One region of the Rhodococcus sp. 2G genome, then DNA from elsewhere that is predicted to be linked to it. Evidence: riboswitches for the same ligand, from Rfam matches in the RefSeq annotation. Region 1 holds a riboswitch; the other holds the start of a gene.
The links. A riboswitch is a leader RNA that binds a small molecule or an ion and turns the genes downstream of it on or off. The one in region 1 is predicted to bind S-adenosylmethionine.
Positions count from the first base shown of each region.

Region 2: linked by a shared signal. The riboswitch ahead of BO226_RS23450 (aminotransferase class V-fold PLP-dependent enzyme) and the one ahead of BO226_RS15430 (LLM class flavin-dependent oxidoreductase) in region 1 are both predicted to bind S-adenosylmethionine.

Region 1 is NZ_CP018063.1:3,274,501-3,281,994, reverse strand. Features, by position in the region: gene cobU (bifunctional adenosylcobinamide kinase/adenosylcobinamide-phosphate guanylyltransferase) at 1-88, shown strand, start outside; gene BO226_RS15435 (sulfite exporter TauE/SafE family protein) at 152-925, opposite strand; SAM riboswitch class I at 1,075-1,167, shown strand; partial or broken gene BO226_RS15430 (LLM class flavin-dependent oxidoreductase) at 1,565-1,972, shown strand; gene BO226_RS15425 (DUF559 domain-containing protein) at 2,096-2,956, shown strand; gene fgd (glucose-6-phosphate dehydrogenase (coenzyme-F420)) at 3,082-4,095, shown strand; gene pta (phosphate acetyltransferase) at 4,279-6,363, shown strand; gene BO226_RS15410 (acetate/propionate family kinase) at 6,360-7,494, shown strand, end outside.
Region 2 is NZ_CP018063.1:4,939,877-4,947,370, forward strand. Features, by position in the region: gene BO226_RS23445 (Pls/PosA family non-ribosomal peptide synthetase) at 1-1,668, opposite strand, end outside; SAM riboswitch class IV at 1,834-1,951, shown strand; gene BO226_RS23450 (aminotransferase class V-fold PLP-dependent enzyme) at 2,020-3,333, shown strand; gene BO226_RS23455 (LLM class flavin-dependent oxidoreductase) at 3,542-4,159, shown strand; gene BO226_RS23460 (winged helix-turn-helix domain-containing protein) at 4,222-4,752, opposite strand; gene BO226_RS23465 (YbaK/EbsC family protein) at 4,972-5,445, opposite strand; gene BO226_RS23470 (RNA-guided endonuclease InsQ/TnpB family protein) at 5,550-6,758, opposite strand; gene BO226_RS23475 (crotonase/enoyl-CoA hydratase family protein) at 6,876-7,494, shown strand, end outside.

The sequences.
Region 1 (7,494 bases):
GGGTCGGCTCAATGCGCGGGTCGCCGAGGCCAGTGAGTCGGCAACTCTCGTGGTGGCGGGGATTCCCATTTCTCTGAAATCGAATTGATACCTGTTCTTCTCGTAACGCTGCGGACAACCCCGGCAGAGGCGAATTCCGGAAAGTGGTGCGTCAGGCGAGCAGTCGGTAAAGCCCGATCAGCCCCACCACGACGATCACCGCCCGCAGCGCGACCGGCGACAGGCGCCGGCCGTAGTGGGAACCGAGATAGCCACCGATCAAAGAACCCACCGCGATCAGTGCGGCCACGGTCCAGTCGATCCGGTCGAACGCCACCAGGATGTACGCGCACGCGGCCACGACGTTCACCACCAGCGACAGCAGATTCTTCACCGCGTTCTGTCGCTGGATGTGGTCGTGCAGCAACGCTCCGAACAAACCCATGAGCAGAATGCCCTGCGCCGCCGTGAAATAGCCGCCGTAGATGCCGACGGCGAAAGTGCCGACGACGAGCAGTGTCATCCGCACCGGTCCGAGGTGGCCGTCGGCGTCGTCGCCGGTTCTGCGGGCCACCCACGCCTGGATCTTCGGCTGGAACACGACGAGGGTAAGGGCCAGGAGGAGCAGGATGGGTACGACCGTCTCGAAGACGGTCTCAGGCAGGTGGAGCAGGAGCCACGCTCCTACCAGTGCCCCGCAGAACGACGCCGGGATCTGCCATCGCAGCCGCTCCCATTGCCCGCGCAGCTCGCGCCGATACCCCCAGGTGCCTGACACACCTCCAGCGACCAGGCCGATCGCGTTGGACATCGTCGCGGTCACCGGGGGCACACCGAACGCGACGAGCGTCGGGAAGGTGATGAGAGTGCCGGATCCGACGAGGGAGTTGATCGCTCCGGCGCCCAGTCCGGCCAATGCGACGAGGAAGAGTTCGAGCGGGGTCACCGAGGCGAGTCTACGGCGTACCGAAACCGGCCTTGTCGTCGATGCCGGGGCACCGCGTCGACATCGACATCGGTCTCGACGAGGAACGGATTTCCGTCACAGTGAGAGAAAGCCTTTCCGCGGCGTGCCGCACTCCGTAGCTTGAGGCGCGACCATCCAGAGCGACCGAGAGACCTGGCTCTACGACGTCGCAGCAACCCCCCGTACGCGGGTGCGGGTGCTACCGCCGGGATCGATGGAGGAACGAGCATGACCCGCTGGACCGAGCGCGCCTCGTGGTGCCGCCTGCACATCGACCTGTGCCGCGGTACTTCGCAGCGGTGTCACGGCGGTACTCCGCAGCGGTGTCACGGCGGTACTCCGCAGCGGTGTCACGGCGGTACTCCGCAGCGGTGTCACGGCGGTACTCCGCACCGGTGTCATAGCGGTACTTCGCACCGGTGTCATAGCGGTACTTCGCACCGGTGTCGTCGCTGAGCCGAACCGCTCGCCGAACCTCCCGTCGTTCTTCGCCGCGTGAGTCCCGGCCCGTCCGCAGGGGGACGGGCCGGGACCCACGTCTGCACCCTCGCTTTCCCACACCCGGCATTCCCGAAAGGCCCATTCCGATGGCTCCCGCCCACAGGACGTCGCCGTGAGCACGTCCACCCGGGCACGACAGTCGAAGCGGTCGAGGCGTACCGGTCGGCGTTCCGTCCGTCGCCGATCCTGAGGAAGCCCTACGTGGTGGTCTCGGCCGACGCGGTGGTCGCCGACGACGACGCCACCGCACGCGAGTTGGCGTCGACCTACGGGCATTGGACGCACAGCATCCGCTCGGGCCACGGCGCGATCCCGTACCCGGACCCGGAGACCACCCCGCCGCTGACCGACGAGGAGCGAGCCCTCGTCGACGACCGCATCGTCACCCAGTTCGTGGGGGCGCCGAGCTCGGTGGCGGAGCGTCTCGACACCCTCCGCCGAGTAACGGACGCCGACGAACTCGTCGTCACCTCGGTCACCCACGGCCACGAGGACGTTCGTCGAGACCGGTGTTGTTGTCGATAACTCGCGAGAAATCGACAACAACACCGGTCTCGATTCGGCGCGTCTGGGGATAACGTCGAAAGTTCTCCACAGACGGCGGATTCGGGGTACCGGGAACGCAGGAGACCGGGCACGCTCGCGCTCATGGTCGACTTCCACGAACCGTTCGCCGGCACCGATGCACTGGCGGCCGGATCGGTGACGCGGTATCAACTTCGGCACTACTTCGTGAAGCTTCATCGCAATGTGTACGTCGCTCCGGGAGTCGAAGCGACCGCGCTGCTACGCGCGAAGGCCGCCTGGTTGTGGACCGGAGGCGCCGGGGTACTGGCCGGACCGTCCGCAGCCGCCGTGCACGGGACCCGTTGGCTCGACGCGTCGTTGCCCGCGGAGATCGTGCGGCCCGGAAAACTGCACTCGACGCCGGGCATCATCGTTCGCAGCGTCGACGACATCGAATCCTGCGTCGTCGACGGAATGACGGTGACGATACCGGCCCGAACGGCCTTCGACCTCGCGCGCGGTGCGGACCTCGATCGGTGCGTCGAAATGGTGGACGCGCTCTGCAATGCGACCGGAACGAAGGTCCACGAGATCGAAGCGGTGGCCGCTCGGAACAAGGGCGCTCGGCACCTCGCGTCCGTACGGAAGGTTCTCGAACTCGTCGACGGAGGTGCCGCGTCACCACCGGAGACGCACACGCGGCTGCTGATCGTCCGGTCCGGTCTGCCCGTGCCGGAGACGCAGATCGAGATCTACGACGGTGGGCGGTTCGTGGCACGTGCGGACATGGGCTGGAAGCAGTGGAGGGTCCTCGTCGAGTACGACGGTGCGCAGCACTGGACCGACCGAGTACAGCGGACCATCGACATCGACCGCTATGCGTTGCTGTCGGAGCTCGGTTGGACCGTGGTGCGTGTCGGCGCCGACCTGCTGTATCGGCGACCTCGAGTCCTCGTCGAAAGGGTGCGACGCGCGTTGCACCGCGCCGGTGCCCTCGGGTGACCTGTCGAGACCGGTGTTGTGTGCGATTCTTCGGTGAATTTCGAACACAACGTCGGTCTCGACCGACGACGAGCGTCCGGTGGGCATACTCGGGGACATCGGAACGCGAACGGTCGGAGGAATCTGTGGCTCAGGGTTTGAAGTTGGGATACAAGGCGTCGGCGGAGCAGTTCGGCCCGCGCGAGCTGGTGGAGTTGGGTGTGTTGGCCGAGGCGCACGGGATGGATTCGGCGACGGTGTCGGATCATTTCCAGCCGTGGCGGCACAACGGTGGGCATGCGCCGTTCTCGTTGGCGTGGATGACCGCTGTGGGGGAGCGCACCGAAAGGTTGCAGCTGGGCACGAGTGTGCTCACGCCGACGTTCCGGTACAACCCGGCGGTGATCGCGCAGGCCTTCGCGACGATGGGGTGTCTGTATCCGGGACGGATCTTCCTCGGGGTCGGCACCGGTGAAGCACTCAACGAGATCGCCACCGGCTACGCCGGCCAGTGGCCGGAGTTCAAGGAACGTTTCGCCCGGCTGCGCGAATCGGTGCGGTTGATGCGCGAGTTGTGGCGCGGAGACCGGGTCGATTTCGAGGGCGAGTACTACACCACCAAGGGGGCGTCGATCTACGACGTGCCCGAGGGTGGCATCCCGGTCTACGTCGCCGCCGGTGGCCCGGTCGTGGCCCGCTATGCCGGACGCGCGGGGGGCGGGTTCATCTGCACCTCCGGCAAGGGCATGGAGCTCTACACCGACAAACTGTTGCCGGCCGTGGCGGAGGGGGCGGAGAAGGCGGAGCGGGATGTCGCGCAGATCGACAAGATGATCGAGATCAAGATCTCGTACGACACCGATCCGGACAAGGCGTTGGAGAACACCCGGTTCTGGGCACCGCTGTCGCTCACGCCGGAGCAGAAGCATTCCATCGACGATCCGATGGAGATGGAGGCGGCGGCGGATGCGTTGCCGATCGAGCAGGTCGCCAAGCGGTGGATCGTGGCGTCGGATCCGGACGAGGCGGTCGAGCAGGTCAGGGCGTATGTCGATGCGGGGTTGAATCATCTGGTGTTCCATGCGCCGGGTCATGATCAGAAGCGGTTCCTGGAGTTGTTCGAGCGCGACCTCGCCCCGCGCCTGCGCGCACTCACCTGACGTCCGACCCGCAAGGTGCCGCTTCTCCGCTGAGTAGGAGCGGCACCGAGCAGCCCGACACCCCGCGCGTGCTGCAGACCCAGTCCTGACATCCCGCGACTCCCATGCCCGGCCGGACACCTCCGGCCGGGCGTGCGCGCGGGTACGCGGGACGGAGCAAAGTTTGCAGTTAGGGTGGAATCCATGAGTGCTGCTGCAGGGTCCGTCTCGAGCATCTACATCGCAGCTCCGGAAGGGGACACCGGGAAGTCGACGGTCGCCCTGGGCGTGCTGCAGACGCTGTGCGCGTCCACCGCCCGCGTCGGTGTCTTCCGTCCCATCGCGCGCTCCGACAGCGACATCGACTACATCCTCGAACTGTTGCTCGAACACACCACCGTCGACCTCGCCTACGAGGACTGCATCGGCGTCACCTACGACGACGTCCACGACGACCCGGACGCCGCGCTCAGCGACATCGTCGGCAAGTACCACGCGGTGGCGGACCGCTGCGACGCCGTCGTCATCGTCGGCAGCGACTACACCGAGATCGCCAACCCCAGCGAACTGTCGTACAACGCCCGCATCGCGGCGAACCTCGACGCCCCGGTACTGCTCGTCCTGCGCGGTTCCCGCCGCACGCCCTCGGAGATCGCCCAGCTCGCCGGTGTGTGTGCGAACGAGCTCGCGGGACAGCATGCGCATCTCGGCGCGGTGGTGGTGAACCGCTGCGACCCCCATGCACTCGACGAGATCGCCCGGGCTCTCGGCGACCGCACCGAACCGGTGTGGACGCTCCCGGAGGTGCCCGCACTGGTCGCGCCGACGATGGCCGAGCTGCAGACCGCGATCGGAGGCGAGCTCTACAGCGGTGACCCCGACCTGCTGCAGCGGGAAGCGCTGCGGATCATGGTCGGTGGCATGACCGCCGAACGGATTCTCGAGCGGCTCACCGACGGCGTCGTCGTCATCGCTCCCGCCGACCGCTCCGACGTCATCCTCGCGCTGGTCAATGCCAATGCCGCCGAAGGATTCCCGACGCTCGCCGGCATCATCATGAACGGGGGCCTGCTGCCGCACCCGATGATCGCGCAGCTTGTCACGGCCTTGAAGCCGTCGCTGCCGATACTCACCACCGAACTCGGCACCTTCGACACCGCCTCGGCTGCCGACCGCACCCGAGGCCGCATGGCCCTCGGCGCACAGCGCAAGATCGACACGGCACTCGCGCTCATGGAACGACACGTCGATTCCCGTTCTCTGCTCGACCGGTTGCGACTGCCGCGACCGTCCGTGACCACCCCGCAGATGTTCGAATACCAGCTCATCGACCGCGCGCGGGCCCAGCAGCGGCACATCGTGTTGCCCGAGGGCGAGGACGACCGCATCCTTCGAGCCGCCGGACGCGTGCTCCAGCGTGGCATCGCGAAGCTGACGATCCTCGGCGACGAGGCAGCCGTCCGCCAGCGGGCGTCGGAACTCGGGGTGGACCTGTCGCAGGCGCAGATCCTCGACCCGCGCACTTCCGAGCACGCCGACCGGTTCGCGGAGGAGTACGCGCGGCTGCGTGCCCACAAAGGCATGACCGTCGAACGTGCACGCGAGATCATGCGCGACATCTCATATTTCGGCACGATGATGGTGCACCTGGGACTGGCCGACGGCATGGTTTCGGGCGCGGCCCACACCACCGCCCACACGATCCGCCCCGCCCTCGAGATCATCAAGACCGAACCGGGCGTCTCCACGGTGTCGAGCATCTTCCTGATGTGCCTCGCCGACCGTGTCCTCGCGTACGGCGACTGCGCCGTCGTCCCCGACCCGACCGCCGACCAGCTCGCCGACATCGCGATTTCGTCCGCCGCGACCGCCGCCCGGTTCGGCATCGACCCGAGGGTCGCGATGCTGTCGTACTCCACCGGCGAATCCGGTTCGGGTGCCGACGTCGACAAGGTCCGCTCGGCCACGACGTTGGTGCGGGAGCGGCGACCCGACCTGCTGGTGGAAGGTCCGATCCAGTACGACGCGGCGATCGAACCGACGGTCGCGAGCGCGAAGCTGCCCGACTCCGACGTCGCCGGACGCGCCACGGTGTTCATCTTCCCGGACCTGAACACCGGCAACAACACCTACAAGGCCGTGCAGCGCAGCGCCGGTGCCGTCGCCGTCGGACCCGTCCTGCAAGGCCTGAACAAGCCGGTCAACGACCTCTCGCGGGGCGCCCTGATCCAGGACATCGTCAACACCATCGCCATCACCGCGATCCAGGCGCAGGAGGAAGACGCGTGAGCAGCCCGAACCCGGTCACCGCAGGCACCGTCCTGGTCCTCAACTCCGGATCGTCGTCGATCAAGTTCCAGCTGATCGAACCGGAGAGCGGAAAGTCGCTGGCGCACGGACTGATCGAGCGGATCGGGGAACCGGAGGGCCGGATCGTCTTCCACCACACGGCGGGGGCGGACGAACGCAACGACGCCATCGCCGACCACCGGACCGGACTGCGTGCGGTACTGGAGATGCTCGAAGGGCTGGGCCGTCCGCTGCACGAGGTGGGCATCGTCGCCGTCGGACACCGACTCGTGCACGGCGGCAAGGTCTTCTACGAACCGACCCTGATCGACGACGACGTGGTCCGCGCCGTCGACGAATTGTCGATCCTTGCGCCCCTCCACAATCCGGCGAACGTCGTGGGAATGGAGGTCGCGCGGGAGGAACTGCCCGACATCCCCCATGTGGGTGTCTTCGACACCGCCTTCTTCCACGGTCTTCCGCCGCACGCGGCGACCTATGCGATCGACCGCGACATCGCCCACAAGCACGACATCCGGCGGTACGGATTCCACGGTACTTCACACGAATACGTGTCGGGGCGTGCCGCGGAGTTCCTCGGACGCGACATCGCGGACCTGAATCTGGTTGTGCTCCATCTGGGTAACGGTGCGTCGGCGTCGGCGGTCGCAGGTGGGAGCCCGATCGACACCTCGATGGGACTGACCCCGCTCGAGGGTCTCGTCATGGGCACGCGCAGCGGCGACATCGATCCGGGTGTCGTCATGCACCTCAACCGGGCGGCCGGGTTGAAGGTCGACGCCATCGACGACCTGCTCAACCGGCATTCGGGCCTGAAGGGGCTGTCGGGTGTCAACGACTTCCGGGCTCTGCTGAAGCTCGTCGGCGAGGGCGACGAGGACGCGCGACTCGCGTACGAAGTCTACGTGCATCGCATCCGGAAGTACGTGGGCGCCTACACCTTCGAGCTCGGCGGCGTCGACGCGATCGTGTTCACCGGTGGGGTGGGGGAGAACAACGTCGACGTCCGGCGCGACAGCCTCTCCGGCCTCGACCGGCTCGGCATCGTCGTCGACGATGCGCGCAACACTGCCGACGACGACGGGGAACGCCGGATCTCGGCCGACTCGT
Region 2 (7,494 bases), 1.7 Mb from region 1:
CCGCAGCGCCGTGACGAGTTGCGCCGCCGCGAGGGAACCACCGCCGAGTTCGAAGAAGTCGTCGTCGACGCCCTCGATCCGGGCGCCGAGGATGTCGGTCCACAGTTCGGCGACCCATTCGGCGGTGGGATCGAGACCGAGTGCTTCCACCGAGTCGGCATCGGCGCCGGGCAGCGGCCACGGCAGAGCGTTGCGGTCGACCTTGCCGGACGTGCGGGTGGGCAGTTCGTCGACGAGCGCGAGTCGGGGGACGAGCGCGGCCGGGAGTTGTTCGGACAGCAGGTCGTGGGCCGACGCGATGTCGAAGTCCGGATCGGTGGAGGCGAGGTATCCCACGAGGATCGAATGTCCCGCGGCCGTCTTGCGGACCGCGCACGCACCGCCCGCCACGCCGGGCAGGTTCTGCAGTGCGTTGTCGACCTCGCCGAGTTCGATGCGGCGGCCACCGATCTTGACCTGGTCGTCGGCGCGTCCCTGGAACAGCAGACCGGCGCGGTCGAGCGTCACGAGATCACCGCTGCGGTAGGCGCGGTCCCAGCCGAGCATGGGCATCGGAGCGTACTTCTCGGCGTCCTTCGCCGGATCGAGGTAGCGCGCGAGGCCGACACCACCGATGACGAGTTCACCGGTCGCGCCCTCCTCGACGGGGTTGCCGTCGGCGTCCACGACGGCGAGATCCCATCCGTCGAGGGGCAGGCCGATGCGGACCGGTCCGGTGCCGTCCATCAGCGACGCGCAGGCCACGACCGTCGCCTCGGTGGGGCCGTAGGTGTTCCACACCTCGCGTCCCCGAACCGCGAGACGTTCGACGAGATCGGGTGGGCAGGCCTCGCCACCGAAGATGAGCAGACGCACCGCCTCGAGGGCTTCGGCCGGCCACATCGCCGCGAGGGTGGGCACCGTGGAGACGACGTTGATGTTGCGCGAGACGAGCCACGGCCCGAGGTCCATGCCGGAGCGGACGAGCGCGCGGGGCGCCGGAACCAGGCAGGCGCCGTGCCGCCAGGCGAGCCACATCTCCTCGCACGAGGCGTCGAACGCCACGGACAGCCCGGCCAGGACCCGGTCGCCGGGACCGAGCGGCTCCCCTTGGCAGAACATCCGCGCTTCCGCGTCGACGAAGGCCGCCGCATTGCGGTGGGTGACGGCGACACCCTTCGGTGTTCCGGTTGAACCGGAGGTGAAGATGATCCACGCGTCGTCATCGAGGTTCGGGCCCCGCACCACCGGGGTGCCCGACGGCGCGGCCGTGCCCGGTCCGATGCCCTCGTCCGTGACGATGGCGGTGACCTGCGCTTCCGAGAACACGAGTTCGGCCCGCTCGTCGGGATCGTCGGCGTCGACGGGGACGTACGCGGCGCCCGCGGCGAGAATGGAGAGAATCGTCACATACAGGTCGCTGCGCCCGGAGGTCATGCGGACCCCGACCCTGTCGCCGGCCCCGACGCCCGCGTCGTTCAGCGCATACGCACCGGCGATCACCGCCTCGACCAGTTCGGCGTATTCGAGGACCGTCGCGCCGTCGTCGATCGCGGGGGCGTCGGGATGTGCTTCGGCAGTGCTCCGCAGCAGGTCGACGAGGGTGCGGGCGGGTGGAGCGTGCGACGCGCGGAGGAACTCGTCGGGGATGGGGGACCGGCCGACGGGGGTCGAGGTTATGGCTGGCAATTCCGCTGGTCCTTCTGCTCGATGGTGCTTCCGGTTATCTCACGTCCGGGTGGACGGCAGGTGAACGTTCGGCGCGCAGAACGCGTGTCGGCGTCGTGCGGTGCCGGGCGACGCGGAGCTGTGCGGGGTTGACACGGCCCGGTCGTCCTGCCATTCTCTTCGCCAGGTCATGAGTACCAGCGTCAAGCCCCGGCTAGCTGGTCGGCAACCCTCCAACCGCGGTGGGGTGCTCCGGGTGACGACCGGGCCGTGAATCCACTACCGGACACGGCAAGCGCGGACTCCGCCGGCGACGAGAATTCTCCGTCGTAGGCGTCACCGGCGGGTCCCCGAGTACACAAGGGATTTGTCATGACTGCTGTAGCCACCACCACCTGCATCGCTCCCTTTGCCACCGTTTCCGGCTGTGACGTGCAGGTTCCGCTCGTCCAGGGGGGTACCTGCACCTATGCGAACTTCGACTACGCGGCGAGCGCACCGGCGCTGTCCGCCGTCACCGACCGCATCACCGAGCTGCTGCCCTTCTATGCGAGCGTGCACCGCGGCGCCGGATACGCTTCGCGGATCAGCACCACCGCCTACGAGGACGCCCGCTCCTCCGTGTCGCGCTTCGTCGGCGCGGCCGACGACCAGGTCGTCGTCTTCACGCGCAACACCACCGATTCGCTGAACCTGCTCGCGAGTGCGGTGCCCGGCGATGTCGTGGTGCTCGACATCGAGCACCACGCGAATCTGCTGCCCTGGAAGAACTCTCGCATCGTCGAGGCTGCGGACACCGTCTCCGAGACGGTGTGGCGTCTCGCGGTCGAACTGCAGCGCGCACCCGCGGCCCTGCTCGCCGTCACCGGTGCTTCCAACGTCACCGGTGAGGTCCTGCCGATCGCCGAACTCGCCGAGCTCGCACACGCTTCCGGTGCCCGGATCCTCGTCGACGGTGCGCAGCTCGTGCCCCATCGCCGTGTCGATCTCGTCGAGCTCGGTGTGGACTACCTCGCCTTCTCCGGCCACAAGCTGTACGCGCCGTTCGGTGCGGGAGTGCTCGTCGGCCGCCGAGACTGGCTCGACGCCGCCGAGCCGTACCTCGCCGGTGGCGGCGCGGTGCGCGAGGTGCGCCTCGATCACACCGAATGGTCCTGCGCCCCTGCGCGTCACGAGGCCGGCACCCCCAACGTGCTCGGCGTCGCCGCCCTTGCCGCCGCGTGCGATGCGCTCGCCGGTTTCGACGCCGACGCGGTGATCCGTCACGAGGAGGCCCTGTGCGCCCTGCTCGTCGACGGTCTGCAGGCCATCGACGGCGTGGAAGTGCTTCGGCTGTGGAACGATTCGGCCGACAGTGTCGGGATCGTCACCTTCACGGTCGACGGCTACGAGCCCGGCCACGTCGCCTCCTATCTGTCCGCCGAGTACGGCATCGGCGTCCGTGACGGACGCTTCTGCGCCCACCCGCTGCTCGCGCGGGTCGGTCGTGCCGGCGGAGCCGTCCGGGCGTCGCTCGGACTCGGCAGCTCGTCCGACGATGTCGAGCGGCTCCTCGGAGCGCTCCGGTCGCTGGTCGAGAACGGGCCGACGTGGGTGCACGCGAAGACCGCCGGCGTGTGGAACCCCTCGCCGGAGACGCGTCCCGGCCTCGGAGCGACCGACGGCGACGCATCTCCGTGCGTCTAACGGTCGACAATTCCCCATAGGATCAGTAGGGTAATTCGCATGGGACGGACGAGGACGATCGCTGCGGCACGCTGGTGCCGTCGTCATGTCGACCTCTGCCGTACGGCATCGGGAATCTGTCCGGACTGAAGGTCTTCTCCCTCACAGTCTTCCGGCTCACAGGCCTATCCCTCCGTGCCGCTCCGCGGCCCGTACCGAGAGGTATCCCATGTCCGTCGCATCCACCGTCACCCCTGTATCCGCAGACCCGGCCGTCGTCGAGTCCGCCGCGATCCGGCCGTTGCGCGTCGCCGTCGAACTCACCGGTCACTCCGGGCCCGACTACTGGGCCGACCTGACCCTGGGACGTGTCGGCGACCCGCCGCTCGACCTCAGCGCCGATGTATCCAACGTCGTGCGGGTGCGTGCCGCCGACCTGCGTGAAGCCGGGAAACTGCGCGACCGCATCCGTGCAGAGGCCGCCGAGGAGGGCCGCGATCCCGATTCGGTCACGGTGCTCGTCGACGTCGAGATCGTCCTCGCCTCCGATGCCCGCACCGCCCGCACCCGCCGCACCCGCCCGGAATCGACTCGCGGGGAGGCCGGCACGCTGTCCTATGTCGGAACGCCGCACGGTCTCGCCGGGCTGATCGCGGACATCCATGCCGTGCAGGTCGCCGACGGCGTCACGCTGATCCCGCTCGCCGCGCCGTTCACCGTCGAGCATCTCGTCGACGGAACGCTGCCGTGGCTGGAGTCGCGCGGCCTCGTCGAGGTCTCGCCGACCGTCGTCGAGGTCCTGCGCCGGTTCGGTGAGGGCGCTCGGACATCCGTGCGCGCTTCCTGACACGCATCGGTATTGCGAAGGAGGGGCAGGAGTTTCGACTCCTGCCCCTCCTTCGCATGCGTTCACGCCGTACGGCGGTCGAGTGATTCGACGACGTGTACGCGCGGATCGGGGTCGAACCGGTAGCCCGACCCACGGACAGTGGTGATGATGTTGCCGAAACGTCCCAGCTTGGAACGGATCCGGGAGACATGGACGTCGACACTGCGGTTGCCGCGGTCGGTGTCGAAGTCGTCGTTCTCCGAGTATCCGGCGCCGAGCGGCCTCAATGCCGCGCGGGACACCGCGACGCGGGGCCGCCGCACCAGGTGCGCGAGGATCTCGAATTCGCTGTGACTCAACTCGACCCGCTGATTGTCGAGCACCAGCCCGCGGGCCGGCAGATCGATGACCAGAGGGGTCGGGCCGGGGCTGAGAAGAGTGTGGGTGCGCGCACCCGGGAGCAGATCGAGCGCGGTCTCCCGCAGAGCATCGGCGAGGGCGGCGAGATCGCCCGCCGACCCGGCGTTCGTGTCCGAGATCTGCACGATGAGAACGAGTTCGGGGGAATCGACCGAGCTGCCGGCCGGGTTCTCGATGGAGGACGTGGTCATGGAAGGGCTCCGCTGGTCGGAAGGTGAACGGCGCCGGGCAGGCAACTACCCGCAGCAGTGCGGCGCCGGAAAAGAGGAAGGGATGGTGCGGATCTCAGAACGCACAGAGGCACGAGCGGGTGCGACACAGGTCGACATGCCTGCGGCTCCACGCTCGGACTGTCACGACGGAAAGTGTACCCGGATGGAGATGCCGGTGGTACCGGTAGGTGGACCGTCTCAGTCCACGTCGACATCGATCGCCGCGGTGATGCGCATGAGCTCCGAATAGACGGTCCGGAACAGTGTGTTCGGGCATCCACCCGACGCCCACAGATCGGGGTAGTGCTGCAGCGCACGGTCGATGTAGGTGGGCAGGTTCGTGGGATGACCGAGCGGTGCGACGCCACCGAGCGGCTGGCCGGTGACCTCCGTGACCAGGTCGGAGGAGGCCGGCACGAGTTCGCCGCCGAGCCGCTCGCCGGTCCGCTCGACCGACACGCGATGCGCCCCGGACACCAGCAGCAGGATCGGGTCGTCATCGAGCAGGAAGACGAGCGACTTCACGATCGCGCCCACCTCGACACCGACCGCGGCGGCGGCCTGCTCAGCGGTGTGCACGGTCTCCGGCTGCTGGACGATCAGACCGTGATGGCCGCGGGCGATGAGCGTGTCCGAGACGCGGTGGGCATTCGGATGCAGCGACCTGGTCATGGATCAAGAGTAGGAAAATCGCCGCCCGATGGGCGCGGTTCCGAGGACGCGTCGTCGTCGTGTCGTGTCGTGGGGTGGCTCGATACAGTCCGTACGTAAACAAGTTACCCTTCGGTATTAACGCCTCTCCTGCCAGAAGGCAGGAGATTCCCGGCTCGGACCGCAACCGAACCACCCAGGAGGTGATCCGCCTGTCTGACGTCGTCGACACCGGTGTGGCCACGCTCCGCCACAGCCAGAATCACTCTGGCAGCGTTCCGGTCCCGGCATGCGCTGTAGTCGCAGGCCGAGCATCGGAAGGTTCGTTCGCCGAGTTCGAGGCGTTGCTTGGCTCTCGCGAAACATCTCGAACACGTCATCGACGTGTATGCGGGCCGTACCAGCACCACCTTCCGGCCGGCCCGCGTGCCCTGCTCGACGAGTTCGCGCTTCGCAGCGCCGATCGCGGCGTCCGCCGCTTTCCTCGCCATCGTGGATCGGGCGAGGAACGGGGGGCGGAAATCCTCCACGGCGATCAGTGCGTGGTGTGCGACCACCCCGCGCGCCCACATCCGTGCCTCGTGCTGGTTCCGCCGAGCGGCCTTCTTCTGCACCTGCGACGCACGTTTGCGGGCTCGCCGGTATCCGCTGGACGGTCGGCTTCCCTTGGGTCTGCGTCGGCGAGCCATGGTTCGTTGCGCCTTCGCCAGCTCCGCCGCGCAACGCTTGCGATGACCCCGGTGCGGCAGGTCGAACCGCTCGTCGGTGGTGGTTGCCGTGTGGGTCACTCCCCAATCGACACCGATCGCCGAACCAGGCGGCGCCGGAGCCGGAGGTTCGGTGCTGCGGGTGACGACGAACGACGCGTACCAATCTCCGACCGAGTCGCGGGTGATGCGCACACTCGACGGTTCGGATGGCAGTTTCCGCGACCACACCACCGGAATTGTGACGCCCTTCGGCAAGCGCAATCGGCCTTCCTGGATCCGGAAGCTGCGACGGGTGTACTCGAGAGTCGGCGACGTTGCCTTCCGGGACTTGAACTTCGGGCGGTTGCGTCCTTTCACCGCGAACGACGAGTCGAGCGCACGAGCGTAGGTCCGCAACGTCTGTTGTTGAGCGACCTGGGAGCCGGCCCGCAACCACGCCGATCGTCTGCGCGTCTCGGTCAGCTGTTTGCTCAGCTTCCCGGAAGTGGGTCGTGCGCCCGTCTTCTGGAGGTGCACGGCTTCGTTCCACAGGAACCTGCAGCGATGCCATTCGTCGAGCAGCGCGCATTCGGCGTTGCTGCCCGCACGCAACCGGAAGTTGTAACGCACAACCTCGACCCCCATGCCCGGGCACGCTATCGACGCCCACCGACAGATTCCGTCGTCACCATCACAAGCCCGACCCTGGAAGGAGGACGGCGGTTCTCACCCTTGTGAGGGCCGAGAGCCGCCGAACACACAATGTCCGATCTCTCGCCTTGGAAAGCGTTCACCGTCGAACGCAAGGATCACGTCGCACAGGTCACGCTCATCGGCCCCGGCAAGGGCAACGCCATGGGCCCCGACTTCTGGGCGGAATTGCCCGTCCTGTTCGGTGAGCTCGACGCCGACCCCGAGGTCCGCGCCGTCGTCCTCGCCGGTTCCGGCCGGAACTTCTCCTACGGCCTCGACCTCGTCGCCATGGGCGGCAGCCTCGGCGCCGTCGTCTCCGGCAAGGCGCTCGCGAAGCCGCGCACGGACTTCCACACGTTGATCAAGAACATGCAGGCGGCCATCACGGCCGTCGCCGACTGCCGCAAGCCGGTCGTCGCCGCGGTCCAGGGCTGGTGCATCGGCGGAGCGGTCGACCTCATCTCCGCCGCCGACATCCGCTACGCGAGCGCCGACGCGAAGTTCAGCGTCCGCGAGGTCAAGGTCGGAATGGTCGCCGACGTCGGCACCCTCGCCCGGCTCCCGCTCATCATCGGCGACGGTCACGTCCGCGAGCTCGCGCTCACGGGCAAGGACATCGACGCCGCCCGCGCCGAGAAGATCGGTCTCGTCAACGACGTCCACGACGACGCCGACGCAGTGCTGGCCG